2 regions of the Ancylobacter terrae genome follow, and region 2 is predicted to be linked to the other one. Evidence: predicted binding sites of a transcription regulator. Region 2 holds the regulator's gene; the other holds the start of a gene.
The links. Region 2 encodes LexA, which represses DNA repair genes until DNA is damaged. Its sites were predicted from a motif close to TGTTCNNNNTGTGTTCNG; they were not measured.
Positions count from the first base shown of each region.

Region 1: a site for LexA is predicted at 2,115-2,132, ahead of recA (recombinase RecA). Genes of this name have one in related genera too.

Region 1 is NZ_JBJGXH010000001.1:1,134,863-1,144,379, reverse strand. Features, by position in the region: gene alaS (alanine--tRNA ligase) at 1-753, opposite strand, end outside; gene recA (recombinase RecA) at 974-2,047, opposite strand; gene ACEUEL_RS05415 (threonine/serine exporter family protein) at 2,312-3,556, opposite strand; gene mqo (malate dehydrogenase (quinone)) at 3,744-5,243, opposite strand; gene ACEUEL_RS05405 (cupin domain-containing protein) at 5,261-5,656, opposite strand; gene fumC (class II fumarate hydratase) at 5,676-7,136, opposite strand; partial or broken gene ACEUEL_RS05395 (amino acid ABC transporter permease) at 7,346-7,480, opposite strand; gene ACEUEL_RS05390 (type 1 glutamine amidotransferase domain-containing protein) at 7,847-8,524, opposite strand; gene ACEUEL_RS05385 (GFA family protein) at 8,561-8,974, opposite strand; gene ACEUEL_RS05380 (hypothetical protein) at 9,032-9,517, opposite strand, start outside.
Region 2 is NZ_JBJGXH010000001.1:1,810,546-1,820,062, forward strand. Features, by position in the region: gene ACEUEL_RS08670 (CHASE2 domain-containing protein) at 1-701, shown strand, start outside; gene ACEUEL_RS08675 (MBL fold metallo-hydrolase) at 705-1,568, shown strand; gene lexA (transcriptional repressor LexA) at 1,766-2,461, shown strand; gene ACEUEL_RS08685 (ComEC/Rec2 family competence protein) at 2,455-4,773, opposite strand; gene gltX (glutamate--tRNA ligase) at 6,002-7,447, shown strand; gene gltA (citrate synthase) at 7,805-9,109, shown strand; gene lpxB (lipid-A-disaccharide synthase) at 9,255-9,517, opposite strand, start outside.

The DNA of each region.
Region 1 (9,517 bases), 680 kb from region 2:
GCGCATGAGGTCGATCTCGTAATTGTCGTGCGTGCCCTGCAGAACGGCGGAGATGCGCTCGAGACCCATGCCGGTATCGATCGAGGGCCGCGGAAGATTGATGCGCTCCCCGCCCGGCAGCTGCTCGAACTGCATGAAGACGAGGTTCCAGATCTCGATGAAGCGGTCGCCGTCGGCGTCCGCCGACCCGGGCGGGCCGCCGGCGATATGGGGGCCGTGATCGTAGAAGATCTCCGAGCAGGGCCCGCACGGACCGGTATCCCCCATCTGCCAGAAATTATCCGACGTGCCGATCCGGATGATCTTGCTCTCCGGCAAGCCCGCGATCTTGCGCCACAATCCGAACGCCTCGTCGTCCTCGGCATAGACGGTGACCAGCAGCTTATCGACCGGCAGTTCGTACTCGCGTGTGATCAGGTTCCACGCGAACTCGATGGCATTCTCCTTGAAATAGTCGCCAAAGGAGAAATTGCCGAGCATCTCGAAGAAGGTGTGATGGCGCGCGGTGTAGCCGACATTGTCGAGGTCGTTGTGCTTGCCGCCGGCACGCACGCATTTCTGCGAGGTCGCCGCCCGCGAATAGGGGCGCTTCTCCATGCCGGTGAAGACGTTCTTGAATTGCACCATGCCGGCATTGGTGAACATCAGCGTGGGGTCGTTCTGCGGCACGAGCGGCGAGGACGGCACCACGGCGTGGCCGTTCTTCGCGAAATAGTCCAGGAACGTGGCCCGTATCTCGTTCACGCCGCTCATAAATCGAAGTCCGCTGTTGCCGGGGAAACCCCGCGCGGGGAGCCTTGGCTGGCCGCCGCCCGCGCGCGACCCGGTTCTACCGGCGCCCCATGGCCTTGTCCAGAAAGGCCCGGCGGTGATCCGCACGCCGCCGGCGACCATCGCGCTCCAACCGCGTCACCCGGCATGGCGACGGGCGGTGCGTACCACCGCCCGCGCGGGTCTCGGCGCGGAGGCGCCCTCAGTCGTCCGACTCGTCGCCTTCCGAGGCACCGGCCAGTATCTGCTCGGCAATCAGTCCGGCGTTCTGACGGATCGTCGCCTCGATCCGCGCCGCCGCATCGGGGTTCTGGCGCAAGAAGCTCTTGGCGTTCTCGCGCCCCTGGCCGAGCCGCTGGCTGTCATAGGAGAACCAGGCGCCCGACTTCTCGACCACGCCCGCCTTGATGCCGAGATCGATGAGTTCGCCCATCTTCGAGACGCCCTCGCCATACATGATGTCGAATTCCACCTGCTTGAACGGCGGCGCCAGCTTGTTCTTGACCACCTTCACGCGGGTCTGGTTGCCGACGATCTCGTCCCGCTCCTTGATCGAGCCGATACGGCGGATGTCGAGGCGCACCGAGGCATAGAACTTCAGCGCGTTGCCGCCGGTGGTCGTCTCCGGACTTCCATACATCACGCCGATCTTCATCCGGATCTGGTTGATGAAGATAACCATCGTGTTGGATTTGCTGATGGAGGCGGTGAGCTTGCGCAGCGCCTGGCTCATCAGCCGGGCCTGCATGCCCGGCTGCGAATCGCCCATCTCGCCGTCGAGCTCGGCCCGGGGCGTGAGAGCGGCGACGGAGTCGATCACCAGAACGTCGACCGCGCCGGAGCGCACCAGCGTGTCGGCGATCTCCAGGGCCTGCTCACCGGCATCCGGCTGGGAGATGAGGAGCGAGTCGAGATCGACGCCCAGCTTGCGCGCATAAATCGGGTCGAGCGCGTGCTCGGCATCGACAAAGGCGCAGACCCCGCCCTTCTTCTGCGCTTCCGCGATGGTGTGCAGGGCAAGCGTCGTCTTGCCGGAGGATTCCGGCCCGAAGATCTCGACGATGCGCCCGCGCGGCAGGCCGCCGATCCCGAGCGCGATGTCGAGGCCGAGGGAGCCGGTCGACACGGTCTCGATCTCCATCACCTTGTCGCTCTTGCCGAGACGCATGATGGAACCCTTGCCGAAATGCCTCTCGATCTGAGCGAGAGCGGCATCGAGCGCCTTAGCCTTGTCCATGGAAGATCCTTCGACGAGTCGCAATGCTGCCTGACTCATTGCTGCGCTCCGGTGCGGGTGCAAGGAAAGATTGACGTCTTGGCATTTATGTACGCTATTTGTTCGATGTTCACAATATGTTCCAGAAGGCTCAATGCGGTTTTGGCTGGGCGCCGTGCATGCGCTCGCGCTTGATGAGATCACCGGGCGATTGCGCCTCCGCTCCTATCGGTATCGTTGGCGGCCGTGAGATTGATCTGATCCCCGAGGCAGGCCTAAGGCCGTCTACCGCCGTCACGCGGAGGGCTTGAATTGGCACGCTCTTCAGGAAGATCTTTGCCGACCGGGAGAGCCAAAAATCATCTTCGGCACGATGAGGCCGACGGTCATGGCTATAGTGATCAGCAGCGCGCTGGTCAGGCTCGCGAACGCACCGACCAGCAGAGCGGGCGGCGCGTCGGGGCCGATGGCGTTGAGCTCCACGAGAGCGGCGGCTCCGTCGAACAGGAACACGCCCGGAACCATCGACACCACCGATGCGAAAGCGAGCGCGGCGAACGGATAGCGCAGGCGCGCAGCAGCGGGCGTGATGCAAAGGCCGACGATCAGACAGGCCGCGAAGCTGCTTGCGGGAGCGCCGAAGTCCTGCGCCATCAACATCCAGTGCACGCTATGGGCGACCATCCCGACGACGACAGGTATCGGCAGCATCCGCCAGGGCATGTTGAAGAAGGTACCATAGGCGGCCACGGCCATGCCCGCCGCGAGGGCATCATGAACGAGTGGAACCGAGACCACGCCCGTCGTCGTCGGGAGTTCGATGTGCGCCATCGTCAGGGCGAGCAGCAGGCCCGCACTGATCATCAGGATGATGAGGCTGGCGAAGATCAGCCGGGCCGAGCCGATGGTGACACGGGAGCGCGCGAGATCGATCGTGCCGTTGAGGACATGCGGTCCCGGCACCAGCACCATACAGGGACACACCAGCGCGAGGCGTGAATCCACATCGAAGTTGAACCGGAACGTCAGCAGACCGACGACCCCGGCGATGAAGGCCGCACTGAATGGCTGAATCAACGGGTTCTGCGAGAGATGGGATACCGCCCGCCGCACAAGGGCGCCGGTCCCGGCACTGAACGCGATCGTCGCGAGCGTGGGCAGATCGCTCGCCCCGAAAATCACCCCCAGCGCCGCGGCGCCCAAAGCCGCCAGAAGGGCAAACCGCCCGATATTGACCGGGGGGAGGTTCTCCACCGCTCGTAGAGCCGTCTCGGCCTCCGCCCGGCTGATCCGCCCCTCGCACAGGTCGTCGACGATCCGAAGCGTGGCGGTGACACGCCCCATATCGACGCCGGTGGGCTTGGCAGGCAGGATGCGCGGTATTGGCCGACCGTTGACGAAAAGGATGACCTCGCCCCAGCGCAGGAGGACGTCCACCTCGACGCCAAGGCCCTTTCCAAACCGACGGATCGTCACCCCCAGGCTTTCGGACGATTGCCCGTTCACGAAGAGCAGGCAGGTCGCCTTCGCCAGCAACTCCTCGGATGCAGCTTCAGGCGAGGCGGGCATCGGCACGAAAGGGCTCCAGAGCCAGCTGGGAAAGCATTGCGGGGCCTCACGGCGTGCCGTTGACCGCCGTGATCTGCCGGGCGCCGGCCAGTGCGGTCGAGAAGGTGCCGCGCTCGTCCGGAACGCGGCCCTGCCCATGCACGCCGATGCGCCGGCCACAGGGAGAGCTGCTTTCCGGACGCGGACTTCAGATATTGTCGATCTTCAACACGGGCGCCGTATCCGCCCGCGTGCGGGCGCAGGCCTCCGCATCGACCTTGAGATCGATTCCATAGGTCGGAATCATGCGCTTGAGGGCCGGCAGCCAGCCATCTTCGGTGAGACGGTCGGCGAAGCAGGCCCGTAGGACCTCCATCGCGATGAACGCCGCCGTCGAGGCGCCGGGTGAGGCACCGAGCAGCGCAACCAGCGACTTGTCGGCCGCCGGAATGATCTCGGTGCCGAATTCGAGCGCGCCGCCGGCGTCGGCGGTATCCGGCTTGATGATCTGGACGCGCTGGCCTGCGACCACCTTCTGCCAGTCGCCTCGCGCGGCGTTCGGGAAGAACTCCTGCAGCACGCCGAACTGATGCGAGGACGACTGCAGCACCTGGCCGATCAGATATTCGGTCAGGCCGACATTGTTCTTCGCGACGTCGAGAAGCGGCACGATATTGTGGAGGGTGATCGATTCAAACAGATCGAGCAGCGAACCCTGCTTGAGGAACTTCGTCGAAAAGCCGGCATAGGGCCCGAACAGCAGCGACTTCTTGCCACCGATGATGCGCGTATCGAGATGCGGGACGGACATGGGCGGCGAACCGCTCGCAGCCTTGCCATACACCTTGGCGTGGTGACGCTCGCTCACCGCGTCGACATCGCAGCGCAGCCAGATGCCGCTCACCGGGAAGCCGCCATAGCCGCGTCCTTCGGGGATCTTGGACATCTGCAGGAGATCGATGGAATCGCCACCCGCCCCGATGAAGACGAACTTCGCCGACACGCTCTCGCGCGACTTGTCAGCCTCGTTCTCCACGGTAACGCGCCAGCGGCCGTTCGCTTCGCGATCGAGCCCGACCACCTGACGCTTGTAGTTGACCTCGAAGCCGGACTGGGCCTTGAGCTGGGCGACCAGCAGATGCGTCAGCGAGCCGTAATCGACGTCGGTGCCGGTGATGATGCGCGTCGCCGCCACCTTCTCGCCGGCCTCGCGGCCCTCGATGATCAGCGGCGCCCATTCGGAGATCTTCGCCGGATCCTCGCTGTATTCCATGCCGTGATAGCAATGGTGAGCGGACATTTCCTTGAAGCGCGCCTTCAGGAAAGCGACGTTCTCCTCGCCCCACACAAAGCTCATATGCGGGCAGGGATGGATGAAGGCGCGCGGATCGGGGATCGCGCCCTTCCGCACCAGATGGGTCCAGAGCTGGCGCGAGATGTCGAATTCGGTGTTGACCTCGAGCGCCTTGGAGATGTCGACGGACCCGTCCGGACGCTGCGGCGTGTAGTTGAGCTCGCAATTGGCGGCGTGGCCGGTGCCGGCATTGTTCCAGGAGTTGGAGCTTTCCTGCCCGCAATCGGCCAGACGCTCGAACATGACCACAGACAGTGACGGCTGCAATTCCTTGAGCACGGTGCCGAGGGTGGCGCCCATGATGCCGGCGCCGATGAGGACGATGTCCGGATTCTCGATGGAGGAATTCGACATGGATGTTTCCCGCCCGTTCAGTTGCCGGTCTTGGAAGGAACGAAGCCGAGGTCGGCTCCTTCTTCGTAGACCACATAGGCCCGGCGCCACGGATCGTTGCCGATGAGCCGCCATCTATGGCCCGAGCCGGAATTGTCCTGCGCGATGAGGATATCGCCTGGCCGGATGGTGAAGGTGGCGCCCGACTTCGTCTCGAATTCGAGCGTGCCGGAAAGCGTGATCACGTAACGCGGCTCGGGATCCTTATGCCATTCGAACGAACCGCCGGAGGCGGTTTCGCGGAACGAGATGTCCTTGGCCGCCGTCGCCTTGCCGATGAAATCGCCGCGCTCACCTTCGGTAAGCGCGATCGTGCCTTCCTCGAACAGCGAGTTGCCATCCTCGCCGGTCCACATTCTGACGCATCTGATCATTGGAATTCCTACCCTTGTCTCACGCGCCGGCCAGGCCGCTACCGACCATGTCGAGAGGCTTGATGGTCTGGTCGAAGAGCTCGGCGGTCACCTTGCCGGAGGCGAGAGCGGCGTCGCGCAGCGAGGTGCCGTCGGCGATCGCCTTCTCGGCGATATGGGCCGCGTTCTGATAGCCGATCACCGGCGAGAGCGCGGTGACCAGCATCACGCTGCCATTCACGTATTCCTCGATCTTCTTGGTGTTCAACTCCGTACCGTCGACCGAGAACTCGCGGAACTTGGCGCAGCCATCGGCGAGGATGCGCGCCGAGTGCAGGAAATTGTTGATGATCACTGGCCGCATGGCGTTCAGCTCGAAATTGCCCTGGCTGCCGGCGATCGAGACCGCGGTGTCGTTGCCCATGACCTGGATGGCGATCATCACCATCGCCTCGCACTGCGTCGGGTTGACCTTGCCGGGCATAATGGAGGAGCCGGGCTCGTTCGACGGCAGAATGAGTTCGGCGAAGCCGCAGCGCGGACCGGAGGCCAGCCAGCGCATGTCGTTGGCGATCTTCATCAGGGCTACCGCAAGATTGCGGATGGCGGCATGCGCGCGCACCATCGCGTCCAGCGAGCCCTGTGCGGCGAACTTGTTGGGCGCGGTGATGAAGGGCTTGCCGGTGAGTTCGGCGATCTTGGCCGCGACATCCTTGGAAAAACCCTTCGGCGCGTTCAGTCCGGTGCCCACCGCCGTGCCGCCGACCGCAAGTTCGTAAAGCCCGGAACGGCTGGCCTCGATATCGGCGATGGCGGCCCGGATCTGGCCCGCCCAGCCGTACCATTCCTGACCCACCGTCAGCGGCACCGCGTCCTCGAGATGGGTGCGGCCGATCTTCACCACCTTCATCCAGCCATCGGCCTTTTTCTCGATGGTCTCGACGAGCTGGGTGACCTGCGGCACCAGCACCTCGTCGATGGCGGTGACGGCGGCGATGTGCATGGCCGTCGGGAACGTGTCATTCGAGGACTGGCCCATGTTGACGTCGTCATTCGGGCCGACCGGATGCTGCGAGCCGAGCACGCCGCCGAGCAGCTGGATCGCCCGGTTCGAGAGCACCTCGTTGACGTTCATGTTGGACTGGGTGCCCGATCCGGTCTGCCAGACATAGAGCGGGTAATGCTCGTCGAGCTTGCCGGCGATCGTCTCGTCGGCCGCACGGATGATGGCGTCGCGCTTGATGTCGGGAAGGCGCCCGGCCTCGGCGTTCACCAGCGCGCAGGCTTTCTTCACATAGCCATAGGCGTGGTAGACCGCCTTGGGCATGCGGTCGTCGCCAATATCGAAATGGTGCAGCGAGCGCTCTGTCTGCGCCCCCCAATAGCGATCGGCGGGCACGTCGACATCACCCATCGAGTCGAACTCACGCCTTGTGCCGGTTGCCGTAATGCCAATGGGGATATCCCGCAGCGTTTCGGTTTCGCTCGGCGTGGTCGTCATCGCAGTCTCCTGCAGGGAACAAGCAAAATCGGACGTGACTGCGGTCACGCTACCATGCAATCGTAACAAGACCTTAAGCCTCTGATCTGGGAGCGCGATTTCTTAGTCGCCTGCTCAAGGCGAGTTCAGCCGTCTCACGCAGCAGACGGGTTGGCGTGTGGATCGACGTGCAAGGACGGCATCGACCACCTCGTCTTCACAACCGTCGCGGTCTGTAGCGGCGTGTAGCCCAGCGCCGCGGCCGCCTCGGACTGGCCGCGATCGACCGCCGCGAGTCCGCCCCGGATGATCTCCGCCATATAGGCCCCCTCGTGCAGGCTGAGGGCAAGAAGGGCCGTCGCGCTGGCCGCCGCCCTCAAGGGCCGGATCGATCCGACATGCCCCGCATCGGCGCTTCGGCTTCACCCGAATGTTCGTGTGATCTGCGACAAAGCCGCTGGCCGCTGAAGCGTTGAGCCACGCCGGGTTTGTCGGCGGCCAAACGTTCATCGGAACACGGCCTGCACGCAATAGCGACCGGCCAAATCCCCGAGAGGCGGTCGTCTAACCCCATTGTGCGGCTATGGCCGGGCAGCGCGCGGTTTGCTCGATCGCATCGGCAACCATTGGGCGTAGAGATTGGCTTCGGACTGGAAAGCGGCAGCAGGCCACCGTCCACCAAGCGTCGAGCGCGCGAACGGGAATCGCATCCCGGAGAGTTGGGCTGCGTCTCACCGGTTTATTGCCTTGAGCGCGGCGAGCAGTTCTTTCCCCACCCCTCCCGCAGAGGCCGGGTTCTGGCCGGTGATGAGCCGCCCATCCACCACGACGTGAGGTTCCCAGTTGGCGACGGACGCGTACTCCGCCCCCTCCCCCCTCAGCGCATCTTCGAGCTCATAGGGCACGTCATCGCGGGCGTAGTCGTATTCCTCCTTCTTGGAGAACGCGGTCAGCTTCTTGCCACGCACGAAGGGGGTGCCGTCGCCGAGGTCCACGCCGAGAAGGCAGCACGGGCCGTGACAGACGGCGCTCACGATCTTGCCGGTGCTCCAGGCGCGCACGACGGCCTTCTGCACATCGGTGTTGCGCGCGATGTCGACCATGGGGCCCAGGCCGCCGGGCACCAATATGGCGTCATAGTCGGCGGCATCCACCTCCGACAGCCTGCGGCTGTGGTTCAGTCGGCGAAAGGCCTTGCTGTCCATGAACGCCTTCTGGGCGGGATCCGTCTCGTCATAGGCGTCGTAGGGCGTCCAGCCGCCGGACGGCGAGGCGAATTCGATGGCGATCCCCGCCGTGTCGAGCACCTCGAAGGGATGGGCAACCTCGGCGAAGAAGAAGCCGGTCTTGCGGTTGTGCGGGCCAATCACGGGCGCGTTGGTGACAATGAACAGGACATGCTGGGTCACGATTGTCTCCTTCGGTTGAAGCCGCGCCTCAGGCGTTCAGCCCGGCATGGCATCGAACTGCGGCACGTCGAGCGGGACGGCCCAGTCGAGCCGGCGCGTGGTGAATATCTCCATCGTGGGAACGATCCCCTCGGGGTGATCGAGGCTTCCGAGGGTGACGAAAATCGTGCCCGGCAGGCTCTGCACGTTGCGGGTGAACAGCCGCGCACCGCAGTCGGGGCAGAAATTCTTATCCAGCCCTTTTCCCGAGGCTGCTACGTAGTGAAAGGAATTCGGCTTGCCGCTCAGGAGCGTGAAGTCCTCTTCGGATATCGCGAGATAGGTCATCGCCTCGCTCCCGGACGCCTTTTTGCAGTCGAGGCAGTGACAGACCGCGACGAAGTGGGGATCGACGTCGAACCCGAACCTCACTGCGCCGCATGCGCATTGCCCGCTATACTTTTTGATCACGGCCATCTGCCTCAAGGCTTGGACGTCACGCTGACTCTTTCCCGATGCCATGGGGTCTCACTCAGGGCATGGCTGACCAGCGGCCCCCCATTCCGCCATGTCCCTGACGTGATCCTCGAACGTTCCGGGCGGCTTGCTGCGCCCGTCGCCCGGCTCCCAGCTTCTCGGGATGAAGCCACCCAGTGACGCGTCATGCCGCAGATGATCGAGAAGGCCGGCGGCATCGCGGCCGCCATTGCGGCCCGGATCCTTGAGCTGCCGGCAAATGTCGGCGCCCGTCTGGCCGTACCAAAGGAAGTCGACGGGCGCGAGCTGCCACGGAATCCCGGCGTGCGGCGGCGCGGGCGCGGGGTCGTTCGGCTGCGTGGACGTCATGTGGCAGGTCGAACAGACGATCGTTTCCGTCCCGATCCGGCTTGGTCCTGCGTGAATGTTCATGCCATGAGCGCGCGATGTCGTTTCGCCGGCCGGCGTCCAGATCGGGATGCCGCGTGTATCGACATGGCAATTGGCACAGCGCGGATGCGTGACCACCGCCTCGAT
Region 2 (9,517 bases):
TGACGGACATCGTTCTCGAGCGTCGCGGCACCCTCGACAAATATATCGGCGACGCCATCATGGCCTTCTGGAATGCGCCCCTCGACGATCGCGACCACGCCCGACACGCCACCGGCGCCGCGCTCGCGATGCTGGGGGAACTCGAGGTGCTGAACGCGACGCTGCGCCGGGAAGCCGCGGCGATCGGCGAGACCGCGATCGAGGTGCGGATCGGCATCGGGCTCGCCACCGGCGACTGCTGCGTCGGCAATTTCGGCTCGGTCAAGCGCTTCGACTATTCGGCGCTGGGCGACACGGTCAACCTCGCCTCGCGGCTCGAGGGCGCCACCAAGTTCTACGGCGTGGTGCTGCTGGCCACCGACGCCACCCACGACCTCGCCCCGGATCTCGCCTGGCTCGAGGTCGACACCACCCGCGTCAAGGGACGCAGCCAGCCGGTCCGCATCTTCACGCTGGTCGGCGATGCCGCCTTCGCCGCGACACCCGCCTATCGCGACCTCGCGGAGGCGCATGGGGCGATGCTCGGGGCCTACCGCGCGGCCCGTTTCGAGGAGGCCGCCGCTTCCGCGGAGCGCGCGCACGCGCTGGCGCCCGGGAGCATCGGGAAGCTCTACGACGTCTATCACGAGCGCTGCCGGGCGCAGGCCGGCAGGCCCGCCGACGCGGCGTGGGACTATGTCACTACCCTGCTGGAGAAATGATACGTGACGCGCAAGGTGGACGATGCCGCGCTCAGCGTGACGTTCTGGGGCGTTCGGGGCTCGACGGCGACGCCGGGACGGGGGACGCTGGCCTATGGCGGCAACACGACCTGCCTCGAGATCCGCGCCGGCGACCGGCGGGTCATCCTCGATGCCGGCAGCGGCATCATCGGGCTGGGCGCCGCGCTGGCCGGCGACCCGCCGCAGCCGATCCACATCGTGCTCAGCCACCTGCACCACGACCATATCGAGGGGCTGTTCTTCTTCGCGCCGCTGTTCCGCCCCCGCACGGAGATCATCCTCTATTGCGGCAATCTCGACGGCGCGAGCGCCGAGGTGCCGCTGCGCCGCTACTACAGCCCGCCGCTGTTCCCGCTGCGCTTCGAGGATGTGCCCGCCAGCGTGCGCTATGTCGGCTTCCGCGCCGGCGAGACGCTGGATATCGGCGGCATGCCGGTCCGCACCCACCCGCTGCGCCACCCCGGCGGCGCGACGGGCTACCGCTTCGATCATGCCGGCCGCTCGGTGGCGGTGCTCACCGACCACGAGCATGCCGGCGAGGCGCCCGAACCCGATCTCGTCGCGTTCACGCGGGGATGCGACCTCATCGCCTATGACGCCACCTTCGACGACGCCGACTATGCCGGCCATCGCGGCTGGGGCCATTCCACCCCCAGCATGGGCGCGGCGCTCGCCGAGGCGGCCGGCGCGGGCGGGCTCGCCTGCATCCACCACGCGCCGCAATATGACGACGCCCGGCTCGACCGCATGGAGGCGGCGCTGAGGGAGCGGCTGCCGACCGGCTTCTTCGCCCGCGAAGGCGCCAGCGTCGGCTTCTCCCCGCGCAGCGCGCGCCGCAAGCCGTGAGCCGTGAGCCGTGAGCCGGCGCGGGCCGGACCCGAGGCCGGTGGAGGCGCGTCGAGAGCCGTCGGCTCACGGCGCGACCCGCCCGTCATCGTCCAGGGTTGACCGTAACCCGATCTTTACCATTGCGGAACACAAAAGGAACGTATACCTTTTGTTCGCAGTTTGTTTTCAATGCTTCAGGAGCGGTCGGGATCGCCATGCTCACGCGCAAACAATATGAGCTCCTGCGCTTCATCAACGAGCGGCTTCAGGAGAGCGGGGTGCCGCCCTCCTTCGAGGAGATGAAGGACGCTCTGGACCTTCGCTCGAAGTCGGGCATCCACCGCCTGATCACGGCGCTGGAGGAGCGCGGGTTCATCCGCCGCCTGCCGAACCGGGCGCGGGCGCTCGAGGTGGTTCGCCTCCCCGAGGCCACTCACCCGCCGGCACGCCCGGCGAAATCCTTCGCGCCGAGCGTGATCGAGGGCAATCTCGGCCGCGCCCGCCCGCCGGCGGACGAGCATGCCGACGCCCCGGTGACGGTGCCGGTGATGGGGCGCATCGCGGCGGGCACGCCGATCTCGGCGATCCAGTCGCGCAGCCACACCATCGCCATGCCGGCCGACATGCTCACCGGCGGCGAACACTACGCGCTCGAGGTGCGCGGCGATTCGATGGTCGAGGCCGGCATTCTCGACGGCGACATGGCGCTGATCCGCCGCTGCGAGACCGCCGATACCGGCGACATCGTGGTGGCGCTGATCGACGACGAGGAAGCCACCCTCAAGCGCCTGCGCAAGAAGGGCGCCTCGGTGGCGCTGGAGGCCGCCAACCCGGCCTATGAGACGCGCATCTTCGGCCCCGATCGCGTGCGCATCCAGGGGCGGCTGGTCGGCCTGTTCCGGCGCTACTGACCCTCCGGCGGCGGCAGGGCAAAACCCTCCGGCGTGGCACGCGGATCAGACGGGACGCTGCTCGCCGCGACAGCCGGCGTCGCAGGAGCTTCGGGCGGCGGGGTCGCCCGCGGCAACCAGGGCCGCTCGCTCCCCGGGGGTCGGGCCCATTCGAGGCGATAGCCCTCTCCCGCGGTGAAGAGGGCCGCGGCATTCGGCGCGGTGTCGCGGGTGCGGATTACCCGGGCTGCGCAATCCCGTGGCGGCTCGAAGCGGGTGACGAGGATGGTCGCGAGACGGCAGTCGTCCGCCAGCGCGTCCCGCGATCGCGGCAGGCCCACCACGCCGGGCGTGCCGGTCACCGTGCAGCCGGTGCGGTCGCAGCGGACGGCGGGGTCGGCACCCGGCGCAGACGGCGCGCGACCTTGCGCGGTCGGCGCGGAGCGTTCGCCGTTCGCCGCGCGCCATTGCTCGAGGGCGAAGCGGTTGGCCGGAGCGCCGTCGGCCCGGCTACCGACCACTGACAGGCTGCCGTCCGACTGCCGCACGGCGATCGTCTGGCCCTGCGGATCGATGAGCACAGCGGGGCGCGGGGCCAGCCCGGCGACGACGAGGGCGGCGGCGAGACAGAGCGGAGCCAGCACGATCAGCCGCGTGCGCAGCAGGCAGACGCCGATCAGCGCGAGGCTCGCCAGCCCCAGCGCCGCCATCGGAAACGCCGCGATCGAGCGGTCCGCGCCGGGCATCGCGGCGACGCGATCCGACACCGCCAGCATGCCGTCAATGCCCCATCCCATCACCCGCCAGGCCGGCCCGTCGAAGCCGAACGGGATCAGGATGGTCCCGAGCAGGCCGAATGGCATGACTAGCAGGGAGATCAGCGGCATGGCGACGAGATTGGACACGACGCCGAGCGGCGCCATGCGCTGGAAATGGAACGCCGCATAGGGCGCCGTCGCCAGCCCGGCGACCAGCGAGGTGAGGATCGAGGCGGCGATGATCGCCACGAGCCGGCCGCCGGGCACCTGCGCGAGGCGAGCGGCGAGCCGGCGCGGCGCGAGACGGCCCGGCCCTCCCGACCGCGTCGGTCCGCCCGGCGACGCACCGCGGGGCAACGCACCGTCGGCCCCGTCCGGGCGCAGCCGTTCATAGGCGGCGACCAGAGCGAGGGTGGCGGCGAAGGACATCTGCGTCCCCGGCTCGAAAATCGCCGCCGGGCTGAGGGCGAGCACCCCGAGCGCCGCCACCGCGAGGCTGCGGACGGTGAGCGCGGAGCGGCCGATCAGGACGCCGGCGAGCACGATCAGCGTCATCACATAGGAGCGCAGCGTCGGCACCTCGGCTCCCGAGAGCAGCAGGTAGAAGCTCGCCCCGGCGAGCGCCGGCACCGCCGCCATAGCCTTGACCGGATAGCGCAGCGCCATCCCGGGCACGGCGGCCAGCAGCGCGCGCACCGCGACGAACAACGTCATCGCCACCAGCGCCATGTGCAGGCCGGAGATCGACAGCACATGGCTGAGGCCGGACACCCGCATCGATTCCTCGACGCTCTCCGATACCGCATCCCGCGAGCCGGCGACCAGCGCCTCGGCAACCGCGGCGGCGTCGCCCGACAGCACCGCCCGGATGCGCCGCCCGATATCGGCGCGCAGGTCCTCGAACAGGCGGGCGATCCGCAGCCGCCACGGCACCGGCCCCGGTGCGGGCGCCTCCTGCAGCCGCCCGAGCGCGAAGCCGGTGGCGCCGATGCCCTCGAACCACGCCGCCCGGCCGAAATCATAGCCCCCCGGATAGGCCGGCCCCGGCGGCGGCCCGAGAGTGGCCCGCACCCGCACATGTTCCCCGATGCGCGGCAGCGGCCCGGAGGTGACCGACACGCGCACCCGGACCGGCCGGCTCGCCGGATCGGTCCGGCCGAGATCGGTGACGCGCAGCACCACCCGGGCTCCGCGCGGACGCCGCTCGGCCTGCTCGACGAAGCCGGCGACCTCGGTGGCGACGAGCTGCCGCTCGAGCACCGGATGGGCCATCGCGGCGACCTGCGCCGTCGCGACGGCGAAGCCGCCCGCCAGCGTCGCGAGGCCGGCGAGGAGATGGAACGCCAGCGGCCGGGCCCGGGCCCGAAAGGTCGCCACCGCGAAAGCGAGGCACAGCGCGATGGACGCCGTCAGCGAGGGTTCGTGCGCGGCGCTGAAATAGAGGGCGATGCCGGCGCCGAACGCGACCGGCAGCCAGAGAAAGGCCCGCCGGTCGGCAAGTTCCCGCTCGACATCGCGGGCAAGCGCGGCGAGAAGGCCGGCGATCCGCTCCCGCAGGCGCCGGCCTCCCGCCATCGGCCCCGCCCACGGCGCCGGCCGCCGGCCGGCACCCAATACCTGCGCCCCGGCGCGCCCCCCGCGCCGGCGCCCCGGCCCGGCGCCGTCCGGCGGCACGTCCGGCCCCGGCACCATCGCGAAGCGGCTGGAGGAAACGCTGCCATTCGAAGGGCCCGCCTCGGGCGTTGCCAGGGGCGCCGGTGCGGCTTGAGGAGCAGGAGGGTCCTGCGTGTCAGCCGCGGCGTGAGGGTCAGGCGCGACAGGCAGACCTAACGGAGCCGGTTTGCCCGGCGAATTACGATCGCCCGGCGGAGAACCGGGCTCGTGCCCGGCGCCCGGGGCCCCCGACGGAATGTTCGCCTCCGTCGCAACGACCGAGCGTCGGAGGGCGACATCTCCCGTCGACGAGCGTTCGCCGGGCGGCGCAAGGGGCGCCGGTGAGCGTTGAGCGACAGAAGCGTCCTGAGGATCAGGTGCGGAATTGAGGTCGGGCTCGGCGTGGAGGTCAGGTGCGATGGGGAAATCGGGCGGCACCAGGGGCGCCAGTGCTGCCGGAAGATCGGGGTCTCTCAGCGGATCAGGCGCGGTATGGCGATCAGACTCGATAGGGAGCCCCGGCGGAGCCGGTTCGCCCGGCGAATTACGGTCGCCCGGCGGAGAACCGGGCTCGTGCCCCGCGCCCGGGGTCTCGACGGGCGCGGGCGGCCGTGAGGCGCTAGGCACGTCCGACCCCGGCGCCGGCGCGAAACGCCCGAGAGGAACCCGCCCCGTCGAAGGGCCCGCCTCGGGCGTTGCCAGGGGCGCCGGCGCCACCGGTAGATCCGGATCTTCCTGAGGATCAGGAGCGGCATGGCGGTCAGGCGCGATGGGCAGCCCCGGCGGAGCCCGATCGACCAGAGGAGCCGGCTCGCCCGGCGGAGCATGTTCGCCCGGCGGAGAACCGGGCTCGTGCCCGGCGCCCGCAGTCTCCGGTGCAGCGGGCGGCCATGAGGGGTGGGCCGTGGGGGGCGACTGGCCGGTCGCGGAGGGCGACGGCGGGCGGGTCGCCGGCGGCGGATCGCCCGGCTCCTCGCCGTCCCGCCGGCCGCCCGGCCCGTTGTCGTCCCGCCCCGCCATGCGCGCCGCCCGCACCCCAACCGGCACCGCCGCATTTTCCCCCGCGGCGCGGCTATGCTACACGCACCGCTCCGCGCCGCCATTCCGTTCGCATCCGTTCGGCCGCCCGGCCGCAAGAGACACCGAATCGATGTCCGAAACCGTCGTCACCCGCTTCGCCCCCTCGCCCACCGGCTTCCTGCACATCGGGGGCGCGCGGACCGCGCTGTTCAACTGGCTCTATGCCCGCGCCAAGGGCGGGCGGATGCTGCTGCGGATCGAGGATACCGACCGCCAACGCTCCACCGAGGCGGCGATCGAGGCCATCCTCGACGGGCTGAACTGGCTCGGCATCGACTGGTCGGGCGACGTCGTCTACCAGTTCGCGCGCGCCGCGCGCCACCGCGAGGCGGTGGAGCAGATGCTGGCCAAGGGCCACGCCTATCGCTGCTACGCCACGGCCGAGGAGCTCGAGGAGATGCGCGAGAGCGCGCGCCGCGAGGGCCGGCCGCCGCGCTATGACGGGCGCTGGCGCGACCGCGATCCCGGCGAGGCCGTGGCGGGACGCAAGCCGGCCATCCGCCTGCGCGCGCCGCAGGAGGGCGAGACGGTGATCGAGGACCTGGTGCAGGGCCGCGTGACCTTCGCCAACAAGGACCTCGACGACCTCGTGCTGCTGCGCTCCGACGGCACGCCCACCTACATGCTCTCGGTGGTGGTCGACGACCACGACATGGGCGTGACCCACATCATCCGCGGCGACGACCACCTCACCAATGCGGCGCGGCAGACACAGATCTACCGCGCGCTCGACTGGGGCGTGCCGCAGATGGCGCATATCCCGCTGATCCACGGGCCGGACGGGGCCAAGCTCTCCAAGCGCCACGGCGCGCTGGGCGTCGACGCCTACCGGGCCCTGGGCTACCTGCCGGCGGCGCTGCGGAACTATCTGGTGCGCCTCGGCTGGAGCCATGGCGACCAGGAGATCTTCTCGACCGAGGAGATGAGCCAGCTGTTCGACCTCAACAGGGTCGGGCGCTCGGCGGCGCGCTTCGATTTCGCCAAGCTGGAGAATCTCAACGGGCACTATTTGCGCGCCACCCCCGATGCCGAGCTGCTCGCGGCCATCGACGCGCTGCTGCCCTATCTGCCGGACGGCGCCACCCTCGCGGCCCGGCTGACGCCGGAACGGCGGGCGCAGGTGCTGGAGGCCATGCCGGGCCTGAAGGAGCGCGCCAAGACGCTGGTCGAGCTGATCGACAGCATGTCCTATCTGCTCGACGCGCGGCCGCTTCGGCTCGATGCCAAGGCCGAGGCGCTGCTGACGCCGGAGGCGCGGAGTCTGCTGGCCGATGTGGTCGCCGAACTCGCGGGCATCGCCGACTGGTCGGCCGCGACGACCGAGGCGGGGGTGCGCGCGGTCGCCGAGCGCCGCGGCGTCAAGCTGGGCGCCGTCGCACAGCCGCTGCGGGCGGCGCTGACCGGCCGGGCGACCTCGCCGGGCATCTTCGACGTGCTCGCCGTGCTCGGGAAAGACGAAAGTCTAGGCCGTCTCTCCGACCAGACCGGCGCGGCCGGGGCCCCGCCCCCGCTCTGAACCGACCGAGCGCGCAGGGTCGCACAGGCGTCACGAGAAGCGCTTTAATTTCGTGGCGTTAGAGCACGGGCCCGGCGGACGGCGCGGCCGGCGGGGACCCGTCAGGGTGGGTATCCTGTGGCGGCGCACAAGACTTGCGTGCACCGGGGAGTCGTTTGTTTTCAATGACTCACCCGGCTTGCGCCATCCGGCGGCCGCCGTGCTCGCTGCGCTTGCGAGCGGGGGGTGAAAGGGATACGACTTTGACCTATTAAAGGCGCCGAAGGTGCCACCCCGTGCATTCCGTCGCTTTCGGCTCTCACGTCATTGCGCGGTCAGTGTTTGAACGGTTTCATAGGTATCGAGGAGACCCCCCACATGGACGCCATCACCGGCACATCGGCTGCGACATTGACTGTCGGCGACAAGAGCTGGGAGTTGCCCATCATGGGGGGCACGATCGGCCCGGATGTCATCGACATCGGCAAGCTCTACGGCCAGACGGGCATGTTCACCTATGATCCCGGCTTCACCTCGACCGCGAGCTGTGAAAGCCAGATCACCTATATCGACGGCGACGCCGGCATCCTGCTCTACCGCGGCTATCCGATCGAGCAGCTCGCCGAGCACGGGGATTTCCTCGAGACCTGCTACCTGCTGCTCTACGGGGAGCTGCCGACCGCGGCGCAGAAGGCCGATTTCGACTATCGCGTGACGCGCCACACGATGGTCCACGAGCAGATGAGCCGGTTCTTCCACGGCTTCCGCCGCGACGCCCACCCGATGGCGGTGATGGTGGCCTCGGTCGGCGCGCTGTCGGCCTTCTACCACGACAGCACCGACATTTCCGACCCGACCCAGCGGATGATCGCCTCGATCCGCATGATCGCGAAGATGCCGACGCTGGCGGCGATGGCCTACAAATACACCGTGGGCCAGCCCTTCGTGTATCCGCAGAACAATCTCGACTACGCCTCGAACTTCCTGCGCATGTGCTTCTCGGTACCGTGCGAGGAGTACAAGGTGAACCCGGTGCTCTCGCGCGCCATCGATCGCATCTTCATCCTGCACGCCGACCACGAGCAGAACGCCTCGACCTCGACGGTGCGGCTCGCCGGCTCGTCGGGCGCCAACCCCTTCGCCTGCATCGCCGCCGGCATCGCCTGCCTGTGGGGGCCCGCGCATGGCGGCGCCAACGAGGCGGCGCTGAAGATGCTGGGCGAGATCGGCTCGGTCGAGCGCATCCCGGAATACATCAAGCGCGCCAAGGACAAGAACGACCCGTTCCGGCTGATGGGCTTCGGCCACCGGGTCTACAAGAACTACGATCCGCGCGCCAAGATCATGCAGAAGACCTGCCACGAGGTGCTGGGCGAGCTCGGCATCAAGGACGATCCGCTGCTCGACATCGCCGTGGAGCTGGAGCGCATCGCGCTGCAGGACGAGTATTTCGTCGAGCGCAAGCTCTACCCGAACATCGACTTCTATTCCGGCATCACGCTGCGCGCGCTCGGCTTCCCCACCTCCATGTTCACCGTGCTGTTCGCGCTCGCGCGCACGGTCGGCTGGATCGGCCAGTGGAAGGAAATGATCGAGGATCCCGGCCAGCGCATCGGCCGCCCGCGCCAGCTCTATACCGGCGCCGCCCAGCGCGACTACGTGCCGATGGCGCGCCGCAAGTGAGAGCGCCCGTCGCCCGCGCCGGATGACCGTCCGGCGGCGGGCAGGCACTACGGATCGAGACACATCCCGGCGGCGCTCCCGCCGGGATTTTTCGTGGCGGCCGGGCGACCCCGCGCACCACCTTTCCGGCCGGAGGCCCGCGCGGTCAGCCGGGCGCCGCGCCTTCCCGCGCCTCGGCAGCCTCCAGCACCGCGCGGGCAGCCCGGCGGCTCGGCGCCTCGCCGCCCAGCTCCATCACCGCGTCGAGCCGGGCGAAGGCGGCGAGCTGGCGCTCGCGCTCCTCCCCGCCCGCGATGAGCTCCGCGAGCCTCGCCGCCATGGCCGGCGGGTCGATGTGCCATTGCAGATATTCCGGCATGGCGTTCGCGCCGAGGATGAGGTTGGGCAGGATGGCGGTGGTGACCTTGA